DNA from 3 places in the Paenibacillus aurantiacus genome. Region 2 is predicted to be linked to each of the others. Evidence: predicted binding sites of a transcription regulator. Region 2 holds the regulator's gene; each other region holds the start of a gene.
The links. The regulator LexA, encoded in region 2, represses DNA repair genes until DNA is damaged. The targets are predictions, from matches to a motif close to CGAACATATGTTCG.

Region 1 (6,093 bases), on a different contig from region 2:
AACATCAATGTTAAGATCAGCTGGGAATTCACCAGCTTTAACCGATCGCGTTGCTACAGAAACATCATCCAACATAACCGTGAAAGTTACTGTTTCCTTAGTAGCTTTACTATCGTCTGTAAAGCCTAACTTTGAGACGAACTTTTTATATTGGCCGTTAAGAGGAAACTCGAGTAGAGCTTCTTTTGCATCAGAAAAAATATAATTGGTACCGATTGTAATATAATTATTGTACGAGTTTCCTACAGTGTCTTTAACAATATCTCCTTCATTATAGGAATACTCGTAGGTGAAGTCTTTGCCATTTTCTTGCCAGTTCATATGCTGGAGGTTATCCCCGAAATACTTTGCAGTGGCTTCAGGTTGTTCCCCAATCCAGACAGTCGCTGTTTTCGAGTCCCATTTAACTTCTTCGCCAAGAGATTCCGCAACAAAGCGTAATGGAACAAATGTCGTCCCATTTAAAACGAATGGTTGTTCAGTAGGTGTTTTTGAAACTTTATTGATTTTTATGTCCTTCACATTGTAAAAAACCTCAATCATCTTACCGCCAGCAGCGTAAGCCGTAGCTCCTGTTACAACTGTTCCGATAAGTAACCCTGCTACTAGACCCTTCACTTTGTCTTTCATGATAGTTCTAACGACTCCTTTTATGTTGTATGTATATAAATCTTTTGACCTATTTTCGACAATGTCTATAATAAAACCTTTTTTCCTTCTTGTCACTTATTTTGTAACTATCTCCCTTGGTAATTTCAATTTGCCCTTTTCCTTGGCGCTCTTCGCGGGTATGCCCGACAAGCACGTCGCGATCAACAAGGTCCGGCTGCCAAGTGGCAAAGACGCGCCAGCGTTTATCGCTGAGATGGTCCCGCCGCCGAAGCATGTCAAGGATCGTAGTCACGTCTGGCAGGCATGCGCGGCTGGAATTGAGGAGACTATTGAGGCACAGAAGAGGAAGAAAAAAGCAAAATAAAAGGAGATAGTCGTCTAATAGCGCGAGGCAAATGATCAACCATTTTGTGTAATCTTTAAAAATATTACACTTTACTTACTGCAAATCTCGTAATATACTTTTATTGAATTACCAAATGTTAGGAGGAAATATTGTGAAGAAGAAGTCAGTAGTAAGTTTTTTTCTTGCGGTGATTGTCTTATTAATCGCCGCCGTACCAGCGTTCGCTGCAAACTCGTCTAGCATTACCGTAAGTACCTATCAGCATGCTATGACACCACTTCCTGTAGATGGTTTGGGACAATACGGAAAAATTACTCTTTCCGGGAATGGTGATGCGTCTTTATACGTTTATTACAATAAAGGTGACGGTGTTTGGAGACAATGGACAATCAATGATCCAGGAACGGGTTGGTTGTTCCTGAGTAGTACCGGTGGCTCAAAATACCTTGACTTTTATATGAACATAGGTTGGCAATATAAAGTTGAAGTATTTGCATCGAACTCTACTAGTGCGACAGGTACTATTAGAAACACACTGTAATATAAGATTCCCACTATAGAAAACTGCAAGGTGTGTCTTCACATCATGCAGTTTTTTCATTTACTGTTCAAAAACATTTTCTTAGAAACGTTTTTTTGCAATATTTATGGAGTGACTAAATTCCCAAAACGGGCATATAATATACGAACAAACATTCGTAAAGGTGTGCCGATATGGAATTCACTCCGCCCGATCATAGCCCCTTCCTCCCGCCGGAATACATAATCGATCTGGTAAAGGAGCATCTCTTGCTCCACGTTCAGCTGTTGATCCTCGAACACGATATGAAGGTGCTGCAGCGCAATGCGGATTTGAGGATGGGAACGATCTACGTTCGGAAACACCAGCAGATGATCGATTCAACACTGCGTCAACTTAACTTAAATAAGCGGACGCTAAACGAGAAACCCGGATTAATTAAAATCGTCGAGATGAAGATAACCAAGGGCAAGGCACAGTGCTGGTACCTCTACAACAAATACGAGTACGACATGATGCTGCTTGGTGCTTATATGAGGGCCGACATCATGATACGGATCGCGCAGATGATGAGCGTGGATTTGACGCAACCGTGTGCGGATGACATCGAGGAAGATCGTGGGGAAAGTACAATCACGTTGTAAGCTTGCAAAAGGCCCGCGGCCGCACTCCTGATTGTGGGCAGCCGCGAGCTTTTTTTGTTTTTAATACTGTCCGTCAATCTGGAATTTAACCGATGCATAATTTGTTATATCATCTGTCGTTATCATTGTAGTGGTCTTGGTGTCACCTTTCACCAGATCGCTAGTAGAGCCATTAGCCGTACCCAATCGCTTGCCGTTACTGTCATAGAACACTGCGGAGAACAGGACGCCAGACACATCTTTGTCGTTGCTGTTTGTGATATTCACGGTAATTTCGTACATATCCAAAGCGTTTTTCCTAGCTTCAAGCTGAGTAAAGACGAAGCCGCTAGCTTTGAACGTTCCTGCCGCTGCCTGTGCAGCTTGGCCTTTAGACGTCACGGATACGACAGACGACTTTGAGTCATACCCCACTTCCGCTCCAAGCAATTCCGCAGCAGCGCGTAACGGTATGTAGGTTGTCCCGTTAATGACCTTCGGTTCAGCCGTAGATACCTGACCATTCACCACCAAGGTCAGCTTGTTGGCAGCGTACGCACCAGCAATGGCCGATACTGCCATCAGCGACACGATCCCGATCGAGATCAAGACTTTCTTTTTCACGCGACGAATCTCCCCTTTGCAAAATAGGAACACAGGAAAATATTATCATTGCCCCTGCGAGCTATTTGTCGATGTCTGTCGGGAGAAACAAAAAAAACGTCGGCATCAGCCAGCAATAGGTTCAGCACAAAACTAACCATCAGGAAGTATGTCCTATTAAATTGAACTCAAAGAGATGTCATAATTAATTCGTGTAAATAAATGGATTAAGTGGAGGGGTAACCATGGAGAAAGAATCCAACATAATTTCCCGTCGTGAAGCACTAGGGGTGATCGGTACTGTCGGTGCAGGAATAGCTGGCGCTGTTTTATGGCCGGCTAAGGTTTTTGGCGAAGTTGAAACAATTCCCCCCACAGTGGAAAGCGTTGCTCAAACGACTTCGACTTTTGACGAAATTCGAAAAGGATATTATTACATATCCGCTCCATCCTCTACAGAAACAGACTCAACCTCAAGAATACAAGGTGTTATTGATGATGCTATTTTGAATGGAGGTGGCACCATTTTTTTTCAGCCTGGTGTTTACAAACTTTCAATAAACATCAATAACTTTTATAAGTCAGACTATGATGTATCGCAGAATGATGGCAGGTTGAGTTATGCTGCCATAAGAATAAAAACTGATAAACCACTGTCTTTAGTAATGTATGGAGCTACTTTTTCCATTATAATTGGTAAACGAACGGAGAACTCAGCATACGGAGCTTTTTTATTAGATGGCGCTAAAAATGTTCATCTAGTTGGTGGATCCATAATTTCAAATCGAACGCCAACAAAAGATGATGGTCATCACATGTCACATCCAGGTGTAATTTTGTTTGGTACTGAAAATTGTTCCGTCACAGGTATGACTTTGAAGTTTATGTCACAGGGAATCAGTAGTTTCAGATCGAAAACATCACATATTAGCAGCTGTATTATCGAGGACTGTAGAGCATCGGGTGTTATTCTCTTTGTTTGCGAAAATAACAAGGTTGAATTATGCACTATCAATAATTGTGCCGATGGTCAATTGTCATTGTTTGGGGGAGGGTCTAATAATCTAGTTACGAATTGCAGAGTCACTTACACCGGTACAAGCAGTGCACAAGGAATTACCGTTGAAAAAGAGCGCAATTCACAGGTAAGTAACTCGACCGTATTAGGTCATTATTATGGAATCGACATTAAAAATGGGGCTAGTAACTGTGTTATCGGGCCGAATAACCGATGCTATAATAATAACATTAACATCGCAATCAGACCTGGCGATGATAATGGTAACGGTACAAAACCATCCAATAACATTAGTATTATTAACAACAATGCAACTGAACCGACAGGACAGGCAAGCAGTGCTTGTATTTTAGTTTCTGCGGGGACTGGCCATATAATAAGTGGAAATATAGTGGGCAGAGATAAATATTTATACGAGTCTACAGCCACTAACAAAGATAAGGATATTACGATCGAAGCAGCTATTAACATTTATGGTAAGGAAGCTGTGACAAAGGATATCACTGTCATTAATAATATATTTCAAATGGAAATAGATACCGAACAGATTGATGTCCCAAAAAGAATAACAAAAGGTAAGTCCTTAAATGCCAATGAATTCGTTTCTAATTTGGTGATTGAAGGTAATCGCTTCTTGGGTTCATTTAATACTACAACAACAGGGACACCAACAAGTGGCATATATCTTAAGTGTTCGCAATTCAAGATAATTAATAATTCATTTGAAGGCTATGTACAAAAAGATAACGAATATTTAGCAATTGTGTATAAAAATGAATCACTTGTCGAGCACTACCCTTCTCCGGCTACATTGAAAAATAAAGCCATAATAACTAATAACACTTTTAATACCCCAGCTAATTCATGTATTTCTCTTTCCAAAGCGTATAACGTAAGCATCGAAGGAAATCAATTTTATGGCGGAGGTCAAAATCGCCACATTATTTACTTGAATACTTGCAAAGTCATAAGAGTTAAAAATAATGAAGTTTATCATGCTCTTGGTACTGTGACGTGGAGCGTGAGATTTGTATCCATCGCTGATTCAGGGGATATAACCAAACGATTTGTATATATTTCTGACAACCTGGTTGTATCCGAAAGTACCAGCACGGACACTGGAAAGAACATTATTAATGATGTTACTGAACCAGGAGATTCTATAAACACTATTATTAGACTAAATCAAACATAGCCAAATGACGAACCCCTTCTCTTAGATAGGGGTTCGTTTATTATTGGATGCCTCTATCGATAAGGAGACAATTAATATCTTCCTATACTTTATTTCACGATCGTGCGATTGGTTCTAACATTCCATGACACGCTTAAGCCAATAACTTCTCCAAATGTCCGTAATGGAACGTATGTCACGCCGTCTATTTGCTTCGATTCAACAGTCTTCCCGCGCACCACTACCGTTCCCGGCGAAGCTGCCGGTTCTTCTCGTTTGAATGCGACGCCGAACAATTCGCAGATACCACGCGCCAGCTCCTCGGCGCATTCGCTACGGTAGGATTCAGACATCAACAGCCGCGCTTCATCTTGATTGGTCATGAATCCCGCCTCGACCAAGACGGACGGCATGTTCGTCTCGCGAAGGACATGGAAGTCTGCGGTCTTTACGCCGCGGTTCGGCAATTGCGTTCCGGCGATCAGGTGGCGATGCAGGATCTCGGCCGCTCGTTTGCTGGCCGCGCTGGTGGGATAGTGGAACGTCTCAATGCCGCAGGCGCTCCCCCACGCCTCGCCTGCTGCGTTTGCGTGAATGCTGATATATAAATCCGCCTTCGCCTTGTTCGCGGCGTCTGTGCGGGCCTGAAGTGGCGTATCTACATCGGTAGAAGCGACCAGCAGCGTGCGGAAGCCGCATCGGCGCAGGTGCGTGTCCAACTTGGCAGCAACTGATCGATTGAACTCGTTCTCTTTCATCACGGACCCATCAGAGAATACCGGCGTCCGTTTGCCCGGCGTCTCCATTCCATGACCGTCGCAGATTGCGACCAACTTCCCCATCTCATTCGCTCCTTTCAATTTTACGCAGATCGCCGATCCCAGCAGGCGGCCCGCTCCCTGATCATTCGGCCATAGGTACGTGCTCCCGCCGCCGTCGCCGTTCAGAGCATCGAGGCAGCCGAGCTCGTCCATGATCTCTCCAAGTTGATTCAGCGAAACAGCATCGACCGTCGTGACCAGCACCAGCTGCCCGACCGCCGTGATTCCGACCGCTGTCCGGATCGCTTTCCGCTGCCAGATATCGTCGCCGAGCCGGTCGCGTGTGATCGTTTCCTTGATGACGTTCTTTCCAGCACGGCGCAATACCGGTGAACCTTGAACCGCCCAGCGCACCGATTGAGGCGCCTTGCCGATC
Region 2 (7,313 bases):
CGCATTAAAGGGATGAAACCTGACGTTCGCATCTTCGTTGACAATTGCTACGGGGAATTCACGGAAGAACTTGAGCCGACGCAAGTTGGCGTGGACCTCATGGCAGGGTCGCTGATAAAAAATCCCGGCGGCGGACTTGCGCCAACCGGAGGTTATGTAGCCGGGACGAAAGAAGCGGTCGAATTAACGGCGTATCGTCTGACGGCGCCGGGCATCGGTGGCGAGGTTGGGGCTACGCTCGGAACGCTTAGATCGATGTTTCAAGGTTTTTTCATGGCACCGCACAGTGTCGGACAAGCCTTGAAAGGCAGCGTTTTCGCGGCCGCGATTTTCGAGAAACTCGGCTTTGATAGCAGTCCTCGTCCGGAAGCGCCGCGCACCGATTTGATTCAAGCGGTTCGATTCGAGCGGCCGGAACAATTAATCGCGTTCGTGCAGGGCATTCAGAAGGCGGCCGCGGTTGATGCCCACGTCGTTCCCGAACCATGGGACATGCCTGGCTATGAACATCCTGTCATCATGGCGGCAGGTACGTTCATGCAAGGCGGCAGCTTGGAACTTTCAGCCGACGCGCCTATCCGAGAGCCTTACATTGCTTATATGCAGGGCGGCTTAACGTATGCTCATGTCAAATTCGGCGTTTTGAATGCTCTCCATACTCTCGCGGAGCGAAAGTTAATTGTAATTAAACCTCACACAACTTGACACTTTTTTGGTAGAGGGGTTACAATAGGGGTATATATTCAGAACTGGAAGGTTGATGCGACATGGGTGATGATATTCGCAGAAATATGGCGCTGTTTCCGATCGGGATCGTCATGAAGCTTACGGACTTGACCGCGCGGCAAATACGTTATTATGAACAGCACGAGCTGATCGTTCCTGCACGTACATCCGGCAATCAACGGCTATTCTCATTCAACGACGTCGAAAGACTGCTAGAGATCAAATCCTTAATTGAGAAAGGCGTCAATATTGCCGGTATTAAGCAAGTGATGAATCCGGTTTCCAAGGAGTCCGAGGAAGCAACCGTCGTGACCGACCAGTCGGAAGTGAAGCGGCGCGAATTGTCGGATGCACAGCTCCACCGTCTGCTCAAGCAGCAGCTGCTTGAGAAGCGTCCGGGCAAAGCATCGCTGATCCAAGGCCAACTGTCCCGTTTCTACAACAAGAAATAACACAGCGATTCAACACTATTCCATGAAGGAGATGATTCTGTGAGCTACACGAAAGAGGACATCACCCGTATTGCGAAAGAACAGAACGTCCGTTTTATCCGTCTTCAATTTACCGACCTGCTTGGTACGATCAAGAACGTGGAGATTCCGGTCAGCCAGCTGCAGAAAGCGCTCGATAATAAAATGATGTTCGATGGTTCTTCCATCGAAGGTTATGTTCGTATCGAAGAATCCGACATGTATCTTTACCCGGACCTGGATACGTGGGTCGTGTTCCCATGGGTGACGGAGAACCGTGTCGCGCGCCTGATCTGTGACGTGTATATGCCAGACGGCACGCCGTTCGCTGGCGATCCGCGCGGTATTCTGAAGCGTGTGCTGAAGGAAGCCGAAGAGATGGGCTTCACGGCGATGAACGTCGGTCCGGAACCGGAGTTCTTCCTGTTCAAGACCGACGAGAAGGGCGATCCGACGACGGAGCTGAACGATCAGGGCGGTTACTTCGATTTGGCGCCGACAGATCTCGGAGAGAACTGCCGCCGCGAGATCGTGTTGACGCTGGAAGAGATGGGCTTCGAGATCGAAGCGTCCCATCACGAAGTTGCGCCAGGCCAGCATGAGATCGATTTCAAATATGCGGACGCGATTCTCGCCGCAGACCAAATTCAAACGTTCAAACTCGTCGTCAAGACGGTTGCTCGTCAGCACGGCCTGCATGCCACGTTCATGCCGAAGCCGCTGTTCGGCGTGAATGGATCGGGCATGCATGCGCACCAATCGCTGTTCCGCGGCGATGAGAATGCATTCTACGACGAGTCCGACAAGCTGGGCTTGAGCCAAACGGCGCGCTACTATATGGCAGGCATTCTCCGCCACGCACGCGCGTTCGCGGCAATCACGAACCCGACGATCAACTCGTACAAACGTCTGGTACCCGGCTATGAAGCGCCTTGTTACGTGGCTTGGTCCGCAAGCAACCGCAGCCCGATGATCCGCATCCCGGCTTCACGCGGCTTGTCGACGCGCATCGAAGTGCGTAACCCGGATCCAGCGGCTAACCCATACCTGGCACTCGCTGTCATGCTGAAGGCAGGTTTGGATGGCATTCGGAACAAAATGCCGCTTCCGGCGCCGGTAGACCGCAACGTGTACGTCATGACCGAAGAAGAGCGCATCGACGAAGGCATCCCGAGCTTGCCGTCCGATCTGAAAGAAGCGCTTGACGAGCTGCTGCGCAGCGAAGTCATCTGCGACGCGCTCGGCGACCATGCGCTTGCGCACTTCTACGAGCTGAAAGAAATCGAGTGGGATATGTATCGCACCCAGGTTCACCAATGGGAGCGCGATCAATATCTGACGTTGTACTAAGACGAGTTCTTTCTTGATGTTCGAAGTGTTTTAAAGATGCCTTATGTAAAAGCTTCAATTCGATATAATCGGTTTGAACAAATTCTCCCTTTGATTTGCTTTGTATGGCAAATTGAAGGGAGTTTTTTTATGATAAAAAAGATTTATATTAACAGCGTAATGATATAGAATCCGATTATGAAATCGAATAAAAGTGTTCGGAAATGATTCTATCGGGAGGTTATTTGGTGAGTAAAAATAACGGCAGCATCTTATTTCGTAGAGTGGGAGTAACCACGCTGGTCGTAGCCGGCATGATGCTTGCAGCAGGGGCAGGTGCGTTCGCAGCCACGAAGATGACCTTAATTGTTAATGGTCAGAAATCCACTGTAGAGCCAGTATCAATTAAGGGGGTAACCTATATCCCTCTTCGCGCCGCAGCTGAGATGCTCGGTGCGGATGTCAACTACAATTCCTCTTCGAAATCCGTGAATATTGCCAGCAACTCCGATAAGTCTCCATTAGGCAATGATGGTAATAAAGCGGTTGGTACAGTTAATGGCTCGGTTATTACTAAAAATCAGCTGTATAGTGCGATGGCTGAAGCTGGTGGAGCGCAAATATTGGACAACCTGATCCAAGAAGAGCTGGTTAAGCAGGAAGCGAAGAAACAAGGCATCGTAATCAGCGATAAAGATGTGGATGTGGAAATTGCTCAAATCAAGAAGCAGTTCCCTTCCGAATCGGATTTTCAAAATGCGCTGCAGCAAGCGAACATGACGCTCGAAAACTTGAAGAAGCAAATACCGATGCAGCTTCGTATTCGCAAGCTTGTTGAGCCTCGAGCGAAAGTGACGGATTCAGAAGTAAAGCAATATTTTGAAGCCAATAGAGCTAGCTTCGATCAGCCTGAAGAGGTGAAAGCATCGCATATTCTGGTCGCAACGGAAGCGGAAGCCGATGAAATTATGAAGCAGCTGAAAGCAGGCGCTGATTTTGCGAAGCTGGCGAAAGAAAAATCGACCGACCCAGGCAGTAAGAATGCGGGCGGAGATCTGGGGTTCTTCGGCAGGGGAGCAATGGTTCCTGAGTTCGAAGAAGCTGCGTTCTCGCTAAAGGTTGGAGAGTTAGGCGGCCCGGTTAAGACGGATTACGGATATCATATTATCAAACTAACGGACCATAAAGATGCGAAGGCAGCGACGCTGGAAGAGAAGAAAGCTGAAATTCAGAAACAGCTCACTAGCCAGAAAGTTGTCGAGCTTTCGTCTACTTTGCTGGCTGAACTAAAGTCTAAGGCGCAAATAACGAAATCGCTTAAATAAAATAGGTATGGAACCCTTGAAGGACTTACTTCAAGGGTTTTTCTTTTTGTGTTACACGATAAAAGGCAAAAAAAGAAGCACGCCGAAGGCGGCTTCCGGTTAGCTGGACGTTAGCCAGCTTCTCAAGGAAAGGGCGAAGCTCAGGATTTGCCGTGATCAACAAAAATGGAGATGACGACCAGTACGGCGCTGATACCGTTTGCAAGATCGTTGATCGTATCATCCGGAATTTGGATGCCGGCACTGTCCAACAGCAGTTTGGCGGCGCCTAGGATGCCGAGAATCAAGCCAGGTTGTTTCAGTTTCGTCAACAATTTCATCACCTCGCTCCAGTGGAGATGATCTATTCTATGAATCCACCATACGACTGGATTGGACGATTGATAGAAGGCAAGAGCCTCTACGACAATCTGAAGATGAAATTGGGATCGGCGTCCAATTGCTCGTCGAGCTTCGCGCATACGTTAAACCAGCAATACTAAGAAAGCGGGGAGTATGTGTGGCGAAGACGACGAAGCTGCGGGACTTTAAAGTAACGGGGCGTATACTGGCGCATACCGCGCAAGCAATGCTGCCGTTCTACCGCAAAGTGTCGCAAAGTAAGGCGTATGCTCGTAGTTGGTCAGATGCTGTCGTGAACGGAAATTTGGAGGTTATGGAGAAGCTGTTGCGGCAGACTGTTACCGAGCCGATAACCGGACTATCCACCAACGGTATCGGCTATTTCGTGGATTTCAAATTCGCAGCTCCGATCAAGCAATATACGAACGGTACGACAATTCCGCCCGGCACGGTCCAGTTCCGCTTCTCGCCGGTTATTCACAGGAGAATCGCCCGAGAGGTTATTCCGTTCTATGAACGGCTGGCCGGATGTTCGTCTTACGCCGCTCAAATCGCCAAGGCCGTGCGTGAGCACAATACGATGAAGCTGCGGGCGCTTATTCGCCCGTATATCCAGACGAATGCGCTTCGTTCAATTCGGATCGATTTCTCCGGTATACGGCTTGCGTTCCGGTATGCGGATAGCCGATATACGTATGTGAACGTCTTATTCCGAGAGATTGTTGACTAATTGCGGTTCTATAATGAGAAGCCATGATACGAATTACAACAAAAAAGGCAGACCTACGAACGCTGCGCGTCATAAGGTCTGCCTAATTATTAATGAATATCACGGAAAAGTCCAATTACCTTGCCCAAGATCGTCACATTGCGGAGCCGGATCGGTTCCATCGTCGAGTTCTCGGGTTGAAGCCGGATATGGTCGCGTTCCTTATAGAACGTCTTCACGGTTGCTTCGTCGTCTTCGGTCATCGCAACGACGATCTCGCCATTGTTCGCCGTCTGCTGTTGGCGGACGATAACATAATCGCCATCGTGGATACCTGCTTCGATCATACTCTCGCCCATGACGTTCAGGATGAACACGTTGTCGTCACCGACGCGGTCAGCAGGCAGCGGGAAGTAGTCTTCGATATTCTCGGTCGCTGTAATCGGCAGACCGGCTGTAACTTTACCGACTACCGGTACTTTGGCGATCGCGAGCGGGAATGGGATGCTCTCCATGTCTGAGTCCAAAATTTCAATGGCACGAGGCTTCGTCGGGTCGCGGCGGATCAAGCCCTTCTTCTCTAGCCGGTCCAGATGGCCGTGAACCGTCGAGCTGGAGGCTAGTCCGACCGCTTCGCCGATTTCGCGGACAGAAGGCGGGTAGCCTTTCTCCCGAACCTCGGTCTTGATGAATTCGAGTATCGCCTGCTGGCGGTTGGATAGTTTCGACAAACGTGATCACTCCATAAGTTCATTTGTGTCAAATTATAACACAGAACCGGAGTTCGTACAAACATAAGTTCGAGAAACACAGGTTCGCATTTCGGTGCGAACAAATGTTCCAAAAACCGTTGACACCAAACGAATGTTCGTGTTAATCTGATTTCACAAGAACAGAACAAACGTTTGGGGGAATCGATAATGGTAAACACGGTCTCTGCATATACATATAAGGAACGGATGCATAACACGGTAAGACGCAGCACAACGAAGAAACGCGGTGTTAAAGTGAGAACTGGGCACATCGCGAAATTTATGACGGTTGCTCTATTCTTCGTCATTGTTTTCGCTGGATTTATGATTATGAGAGGCAACGCGAGTACGGTAGTTCCGGAAGCGCCGACGGCAAATGAACAAGTAATCGTAGTAGGGACGGGCGACACGCTCTGGGCAATCGCAAGCGAGTTGAAGGGAAGCGGCGAAGATGTTCGCGAAGTTATCTATTCGATCAAGCAGCGCAACGGGCTGCGGGAGAGCGCGCTGCATGCGGGACAGAGCTTAATCATTCCGGCGGACCATTAGGGTTCGCCGTTTTTTGTTGTTACCTTGACAATCGTGGAACAAAAGTGTCAAAGTAAAGAGTGGAATGTTGACTAGCAAGAGCGTAACGGAAAGAGAGGCGTATCACATTGGAGAAAATCATCGCACGCATAAACGAGCTGTCGCGCAAGCATAAAACCGTCGGTTTGACGGCAGAAGAGACGGCTGAACGCGCCGAGCTGCGCAAGCAATATTTGGATAATTTCAAGCGGAACTTCCGCGGACAGCTGGATAATATCAAGTTTGTTGAGGACGAAGAGGACAACATCAAACATTAAGACAGCAAGACCTCGACTGACGCACCCATTGCGAGGAGGACGGTCGAAATGGAATATCGTTTATTAGGAAGAAGCGGACTTGCGGTGTCGGAGCTATGCTTAGGGACGATGACGTTCGGCAACACGACAAGCGAGCAAGACTCCGTCGAGATGATCCATCGCTTTTTTGACAAAGGCGGCAATTTCCTGGATACCGCGGACGTATATGTGGCAGGCCGATCAGAAGAAATCGTCGGCAAAGCGATACGGGGCCGTCGCTCGGAAGTCGTGCTAGCCACGAAAGTCCGGATGCAGACCGCGGAGCATCCGAACGGGGTAGGGATCTCCCGCAAACATATCATGGATGGCGTGGATGCCAGCCTGAAGCGTCTGCAGACCGACTATATCGATCTGTATCAAGTGCATGTTTGGGACCATGCGACGCCCATCGAAGAGACGCTTCGCACGTTGGACGATCTCGTGACGTCGGGCAAAGTCCGTTACATCGGGTGCTCGAACTTCTTCGCATGGCAGCTCATGAAATCGCTGGCGGTGAGCGATATGAACCGGTACGTGCGTTTCATCTCGATACAGCCGCAGTACAGCTTGGTCAGCCGGGAGATGGACCGCGAGATGATATCGCTCTGCCTGGAGGAGAACGTCGGCATTATTCCTTGGGCGCCGCTGGGCGGAGGTTTCTTGACGGGAAGATACAACCGCGAGGAGCCCGCATCCGGCAGGCTGACGTCGAAAGTCGGAGAGAGCTCTTGGGCGCTTCGCAATTCGGACAAGAACTTCGCGATTTTGGACGAAGTCGCGACAGCGGCAGCTGAGCT
Region 3 (7,313 bases), on a different contig from region 2:
TCAGCGCTTGAAATCTTGGCCTCGGCGAGTAACTTCCGAATATAATAGCCTAGTCCAAAGAAAATCAAGCCAACAAGGAGAATGATCAGAAGCCAGATCCAGGTTGCCATATCTTTCTCACCTCCTCATTGCACCACCAAGGCAAACGCCCGGGTAAGTTATTTGGTTTTCGTTTGTGTTACGGTACTAGCCGGTTTTCATCCCGCTTCAACAATCATGTTTGGTGACGAAAATGATCGCTTTCGAATCAACTTTTGGAAGGAAAATTGATTCATGATAAAGGAATACAACATTCATTTTATCTGTTGATAAAATCAATTGTCAAGCATGTCAGGTTCATCCTCAACTTCGTCCTGCTGAATCGCCTGCCGCACCGCTTCCTTCACGACGCTGCCTGGAAATCCTCTGCGAAGCAAATAACCCATTAGCTTATGCCTCCGCTCTCGCGGCTCCCCTTTAATGTAAGGCCATTTCTTGATTGCGGCCCGTACGGCCACGGCTGTCTCTTCATCCTCGTCGAGCTCGTCCGTCGCTTCCTTGGCCGTCTCCTTCGTGATCCCTCGCATGCGCAGCTCCTGACGCAGCAGCAGCCTTCCTTTCGCCTGGCCGCGCAGCCGAGAAGCGGCAAAACGGCTCGCATAGTCGGCGTCATCCACTAGTCGCTCTTGCGTAAGTCTGGCGATCGCTTGCTCTGCCGCCTGCTCGTCGATCCCTTTGCGTGCCAAATACTGGGCCATCTCCTTATGTGTTCTCGGCCGGTAGCCCAAATATTGAATGCCCAGCGCATACGCACGGTGCTTCGTATCTTCTTCGGCGATCTGTTTCAGCTCATCCGGATGAATCTCCCGCCCCTTGAACAGACGGAACTTGATCATGATATCCTCGTGAACGCTGATGAACGGTTCATCCTGGTTTCCGTTCACGAATACGTTATACCGGTACTTCTCCTTACGAATCTGCTCGACGGATGTAATCCGGACCGTCTCCGTGCTTTCCACGTGCTCCTGTTCGTTCACTGCACACTTGCCTCCTTAATATGCCAAAAGCAGAACAAGGCGCTATGCGGGCCCTGTTCTGCTCCATATCCGGTCTTATGATAAGCTGGCGCTTCGGACGCTTACAGTTCGAGCTCCAGCTCGTCCTCATCCTCGTCATCCGTGCTGAAGCCGCCGGCGTCGAGCGCTGCTGCTGCCGCCAGATTGCTCGCTTCCCGAATTTGCTTCTCGATGACGCTCGAGATGTCTTTATGATCCTTCAAAAATTGCTTCGCGTTCTCACGGCCTTGGCCCAGACGCTCACCGTTAAAGGAGAACCAAGCACCGCTCTTCTGAACGATGTCCATTTCGACGCCGATGTCGATGATACTGCCTTCTTTGGAGATGCCTTCACCATACATGATGTCGACTTCCGCTTGTTTGAACGGAGGTGCCACTTTGTTCTTGACAACCTTAATGCGGGTACGGTTACCGACCATGTCGTTGCCTTGTTTGATCGTCTCTACGCGACGAACGTCAAGACGTACGCTGGAGTAGAACTTGAGTGCGCGTCCGCCTGGCGTCGTCTCAGGATTGCCGAACATAACGCCGACTTTCTCGCGAAGCTGGTTGATGAAGATCGCAATCGTCTTCGATTTGCTGATCGCGCCGGACAGCTTGCGGAGTGCCTGGGACATCAGACGGGCTTGCAGACCTACGTGCGAATCGCCCATCTCTCCTTCGATCTCGGCCTTCGGCACGAGTGCGGCGACAGAGTCAACAACGATAATGTCGACTGCGCCGCTGCGAACGAGCGCTTCCGCGATCTCGAGGGCTTGCTCACCTGTATCCGGCTGAGAAAGCAGCAGCTCGTCGATGTTAACACCAAGCTTGCTCGCGTACAACGGGTCGAGCGCATGCTCCGCGTCGATAAATGCGGCTTGTCCACCGGAACGCTGCACTTCGGCAATCGCGTGCAGGGCAACCGTCGTCTTACCGGAAGATTCCGGTCCGTAGATTTCAATAATGCGGCCTCTTGGGAATCCGCCGATTCCAAGGGCAATATCTAATGCCAGGGAACCACTAGAAACTGTTTCAACAGTCATGTTCGCGGATTCGCCAAGCTTCATAATAGAACCTTTACCAAACTGTTTCTCGATTTGACGCAAAGCCATCTCGAGCGCTGCGCGACGATCTGACAACGCATTCACACCCTTTTCGATTGATAGTTTCATGATACCTTGTTTCGTTCCCGATTACAATACTTTTTACGAACATATATTCTTATTTTTTTCTTCCAGACGGCGAAGGCAAAAAAAAACCGCGGCAAAGTATTCTTCGCCACGGTTCTTCCGTCAGTTACTGTCGATTATAGAGTAAACTCGCACAGCGGACAAGCGAATATCGTCAGTTGTCACAAGTTTGCCATAGTTCAGCTGTAATTTCTATTCCGATTCCTTAAGCAGCTGCCATAAACGGTATAATGCCGACTTCGCCGCGCGGGTACGGATTATGCTCCTGTTCCCGCTTAAATGCGCCGTGTGCACAATCGTCTGTTTCCCCCGTCTCGCTAGGCCGAAATAGACGAGCCCTACAGGCTTGCCTTCCGACTCCGACGGTCCCGCCACGCCGGTTAGCGAGATGCCGTAATCACTATCCGTCAGCTCTCTGACCCGCTCCGCCATGAGCGATGCCGTGGATTCACTGATCGCACCGGGCGCGCCCTCCCCTTCAAGCTGCGACATGGGAATACCGAGCAGCCGATGCTTCATTTCGTTCGTATAGGTGACGACCCCGCCGACGAATTCGCCGCTGCTGCCTGGAATATTCGTAATCAGCTCCGCGAACAGTCCCCCGGTCAAGCTCTCGGCGCTAGCCAGCTTATAGCGCGACAAGCGCAGCAGGCGCACGATCGCTTCCTCGAGCGGGATATCCTCGCGCGCAAACAAATATTGACCTACGCGCTCCGCGATCGTCTTCTCCACCACATTCAGCCTCGCCGCCGCTTCCGCCTCCGTCAGCGCTTTGGTGGAAATGCGAATCGCAACTTCTCCCTCCTTGGCATAAGGCGCGATGGTCGGGTCCGTCTGGCCGTCGATCAGGTCGATCAAAGCTGCTTCCAAACTCGATTCGCCAATCCCGGCAAACTTCAAAGTGCGCGAGAATAACCGCCGATCCTCCCCTAAGACCGATCTTAGCCACGCTTTGCCGGGTCCGTCGAACATCGGCTTCATTTCGCGCGGCGGGCCGGGCAGCAGCAAATAGTGCGTGCCATCCGCGGTCATCGCGTTGCCGACGGCAAGCCCCGCCTCGTTCGCAAGCGGCGTGCTGCCGACGATCGAGTTCGCCTGGCGCCGGTTGCTCTCCACCATATGGATGCCGCGCGCAGCGAAGAACTGCTCGATTTTGTCCATCGACGGACCATGAAGCTCGATCTCCGCCTTTAAATACTTCGCCAATGCATCCTTCGTTAAATCGTCTTGCGTCGGACCCAGCCCGCCCGTGAAAACGATGAGATCGGCGCGGCCGCGAGCCAGCTCGATCGCTTGGCGGATACGTCCTTCATTGTCGCCGACGACCGTTTGGAAATAAACGTCGATCCCGAGCTCCGCAAGTCCTTGGGAGAGGTAGGTCGCGTTCGTGTTCACCGTCTGGCCAAGCAGCAGCTCTGTGCCAACCGCTATAATTTCTGCGCGCATTCCGCATCGCTCCATTCCTAATATGATGAAAGCACCACCCCTTCGCATGGAAGAGATGATGCTTATACGCAAGGCCTATTCCGTCAGGGGAATAAGATTTTTGTTTTTGACGAAGTAATCGATGCCCGAATATACCGTAATAAGTGCGGCAGCCCAGCTGGAGATTTGGTCAAACGGGATATCGATAAACGTAAACGGAAAATTGTTCAGCAAGAGCGCGATGATCATCGTGATCTGCACCGCGGTTTTCCACTTGCCCCACGTGGAAGCCGCCAACACGGCGCCTTCCAGCAGCGCAATCTGACGCAGACCCGTTACGGCGAATTCGCGGCTGATGATGACGATCGCGATCCATGCATCGACCTTGTCCATCTCCACCAGGGAAATCAGGACAGCTGCCACGAGCAGCTTGTCGGCAAGCGGATCCAGCAGTTTGCCGAGATTGGTGACGATTTTGTTCTTCCGCGCGATATAGCCATCCAGACCATCCGTTGCGGCTGCAACGATGAATATCAGCGTGGCAAGGATTTGATTCCAGGTAATCGAGAAATCCTGGAAGCTGAGCTCGCTCAAATTCACGTTGATCAGCAGCAAGAACATGATGATCGGCACGAGAAAAATGCGGGCAAGCGTAATTTTGTTTGCTAAGTTCACGATAAGCCCTCCCCGGACATATCGAATTCGTAGGCGTGCGTAACCCGTACTCGCTGCATTTGTCCGATCGATGCAGTACAGTTCGTAATGAATACTTCGCCGTCGATCTCCGGAGCATCGTACTCCGAACGTCCTATGTATACATCGCTTCGGCCATCATAGCGTTCAACGAGCACGTTAATGTCGCGTCCGATATATTTGCCGCTATTGCCTTTGGAAACTTCGCGTTGAATCTCCATCAACGTGTTGGCCCGCCATTCCTTCACGTCATCCGCGACATGATCTGGCAGCCGAACCGCTGGCGTGTCTTCTTCCGCCGAATATGTGAATACGCCAAGCCGGTCGAATCTCAGCTCGCGAATAAATTCGCACAGCCGATTGAAATCCTCGTCCGTCTCGCCTGGGAAACCAACGATCATCGACGTGCGAAGCGCCACGTCCGGGATGCGTGCGCGAATCTTCTCGACCAATTCGCGGACGTCCCGCTGACGCCCTGGTCTGCGCATCCGCTTCAGGATCGTATCTTCGCTATGCTGCAGCGGCATGTCGATATAATTGCATATTTTCGGATTGGTTGCAATCGTCTCGATCAGCTCATCGGTGAAAAACCCCGGATACGCGTAATGCAGACGCACCCATTCCAAGCCTTCGATCTCGCTGACGCGATTCAGCAGCTCCGGCAGCTTGAAGCCATCGTAAATATCGGTACCGTAATTCGTTGAATCCTGCGCGATCAGACTGATCTCCTTCACGCCCTGCGCGACAAGACCTTCGGCTTCGGCCACGATCGATTCGATCGAACGGCTGCGGAACGCGCCGCGCATGATCGGAATCGAGCAGAACGTACACGCGTTGTCGCAGCCTTCCGCGATCTTGACGTACGCGGTATAACGCGGCGTCGACATGATGCGCGGCAGCTTCAGATCATAATCGAACGCCGGATGGCCAACCATCGCCGGCTTCTTCCCCCGGAGCGCTTCGTCTACGATCTCATTAATATGGTGAAAATCGCCGGTGCCGACGATCCCATCGATTTCGGGCATTTCGTCCATCAGCTGTTTCTTGTAACGCTGCGTCAAACAGCCGGATACGATGAGCGCTTTCAAACGTCCGGTCTCTTTCAGTTCAGCCATGTCAAGAATCGTATTGACCGACTCTTCTTTGGCCACGTCAATGAATCCGCACGTATTGACGATAATAACCGTCGCGTCGTCGGCTTGATCGACCAGCTGATATCCGCGTTCATGGATGAGGCCGGACATAATCTCCGAATCCACTAGGTTCTTCTCGCAGCCAAGCGTCACTACTTTAACTCGTTCTGTCATGGAACCGATCCCTTCAGTCAAGCTATCTTAACAAGTATAATACAAGCAAAATACGAATGTCAAAATAGCAGAAAGCCCCGGTTTCCGGCATCCGAAGACTTGGAAAGGGACTTTCGGCCTGTTTTATGTAGGCATCGGCTTAACGGAAATTGGTAAATTGCAATTCGATTTGCAAGTCCGCCCCGCGAAGCAAATTCATAACCGCTTGCAGATCGTCCTTCGATTTGCCGGTTACGCGAATTTGATCGCCTTGGATCTGGCTTTTCACCTTCAGCTTGGAATCGCGGATCAGCACATTAATCTTCTTGGAAACATCCTGCTCGATCCCGCTCTTCAGACGGATCTTCTGTCTGACGGTGCCCAAGGACGCCGCTTCGATTTTGCCGTAATCCAAATTCTTGATCGGAACGCCACGCTTGATCATCTTGGATTTCAGAATATCGAGCACCGCGCCAAGTTTATATTCGTCATCGGACGAGACGACCAGCTCTTCTTTCTCCAGCTTGATGCTGCTCTTGCTTCCTTTAAAATCAAAACGGGTTTCGATCTCCCGCTCCGCCTGCGTAATGGCGTTAATCATTTCCTGCATGTCCACTTTGGATACGATATCAAATGAATTTTCCGAACTCACGATGCGTCCAACTCCTTTAACGACTGTTTCGTCCCGTATTATACCTTATTCCCGTACGTAAAGAAAAGGCACCCTCCGCCATCGAACGCGGCCTGGTGCCTTCACGCTTCTCGCTGTCTTACTCGGTTACCGTATTGCTAGTCTGGCTGCCGGTTGCGTTCTCCCCAGCTGCTTGCCCATTACCTGTGCCCGTTGTACCTGCATTGGCGGTCTCCGCGAAATTCAACTGGAACCGATGCGATTTGCTCACTTTATTGCCGTCGTCGAGCAGATGGCCATCGACCTTAACCTCCACGATATTCGCTTTCGCGACGCTGATATAAGTCGGACCGGTAAACTCGCTCGTGATGCTCTCCCCGTCCTGCAGCGTCGTGTTCTCGACGTATTTGCCATTGCGGTCCTTGTTCCGAATCCCGATCCAGCAGGCGCCGCCGGTCGCTTTAATCTCGATTGTGTGTGTGCCGGTGGTGGCGATTTCGTAATAGTCCATACTGCCCGAGCTCTTCACGAGCGTTGGGATGGCGGGTGGCGGCGGCGTGACCGGTACGACCGGATCCGTGGTCACTGTCTCCGGCTTCGTCGCGTTCTGTCCGTTCGCGATGCCAGACGACGTGTTGTCCGGGTTCGTCACCGCCGGTTTCCCCGTGTCGATCTTATCGGTCAGCTTCGTCTGGTCGTCAGCGGTGTTCACGTCATCCGCCGGATTATTAATATAGAACACGTAGACGATGACAACGATCAGAATAAGGAACGACCACATGAGCGCCCGGAAGCCCCAACGGCTCCAACGGTCAGTCGTATGTACTTGCGAGCGGCGTGGACGCTGCACGGGTTCGACGGCCGGCTCCTGCGGCGGCGTTGGCATCTCGTGCTGATAAAGGCGAAGCACTTCTTCAGCGTCCAGCCCTACGGTCTCCGCATAATTTTTCACGAAAGCGCGTACGTAGAACGAACCCGGCAAAATGGAATAATCGCCATCTTCGATCGCTTCCAGGTAACGCTTGCGAATTTTCGTCAAGTCCTGTATATC

Region 1: ACFFSY_RS29400 (YhjD family protein) is a predicted target of LexA. The motif match lies at 1,644-1,657, and genes of this name have one in related genera.
Region 3: recA (recombinase RecA) is a predicted target of LexA. The motif match lies at 2,246-2,259, and genes of this name have one in related genera.

What each region holds. Positions count from the first base shown of each region.
Region 1 covers NZ_JBHMDO010000047.1:257,748-263,840, forward strand. Annotated here, with positions in the region: gene ACFFSY_RS29390 (stalk domain-containing protein) at 1-630, opposite strand, end outside; gene ACFFSY_RS29395 (hypothetical protein) at 1,110-1,499, shown strand; gene ACFFSY_RS29400 (YhjD family protein) at 1,673-2,122, shown strand; gene ACFFSY_RS29405 (stalk domain-containing protein) at 2,183-2,725, opposite strand; gene ACFFSY_RS29410 (right-handed parallel beta-helix repeat-containing protein) at 2,950-4,917, shown strand; gene ACFFSY_RS29415 (N-acetylmuramoyl-L-alanine amidase) at 5,007-6,093, opposite strand, start outside.
Region 2 covers NZ_JBHMDO010000048.1:62,740-70,052, reverse strand. Annotated here, with positions in the region: gene ACFFSY_RS31375 (methionine gamma-lyase family protein) at 1-705, shown strand, start outside; gene ACFFSY_RS31370 (MerR family transcriptional regulator) at 768-1,178, shown strand; gene glnA (type I glutamate--ammonia ligase) at 1,218-2,546, shown strand; gene ACFFSY_RS31360 (peptidylprolyl isomerase) at 2,774-3,850, shown strand; gene ACFFSY_RS31355 (hypothetical protein) at 3,991-4,161, opposite strand; gene ACFFSY_RS31350 (hypothetical protein) at 4,201-4,332, shown strand; gene ACFFSY_RS31345 (hypothetical protein) at 4,350-4,922, shown strand; gene lexA (transcriptional repressor LexA) at 5,012-5,632, opposite strand; gene ACFFSY_RS31335 (LysM peptidoglycan-binding domain-containing protein) at 5,984-6,202, shown strand; gene ACFFSY_RS31330 (DUF896 domain-containing protein) at 6,310-6,498, shown strand; gene ACFFSY_RS31325 (aldo/keto reductase) at 6,547-7,313, shown strand, end outside.
Region 3 covers NZ_JBHMDO010000044.1:202,942-210,254, reverse strand. Annotated here, with positions in the region: gene rny (ribonuclease Y) at 1-110, opposite strand, end outside; gene ACFFSY_RS27860 (RecX family transcriptional regulator) at 315-1,016, opposite strand; gene recA (recombinase RecA) at 1,118-2,176, opposite strand; gene ACFFSY_RS27850 (competence/damage-inducible protein A) at 2,420-3,673, opposite strand; gene pgsA (CDP-diacylglycerol--glycerol-3-phosphate 3-phosphatidyltransferase) at 3,749-4,327, opposite strand; gene rimO (30S ribosomal protein S12 methylthiotransferase RimO) at 4,324-5,652, opposite strand; gene ACFFSY_RS27835 (YajQ family cyclic di-GMP-binding protein) at 5,792-6,283, opposite strand; gene ACFFSY_RS27830 (helix-turn-helix domain-containing protein) at 6,402-7,313, opposite strand, start outside.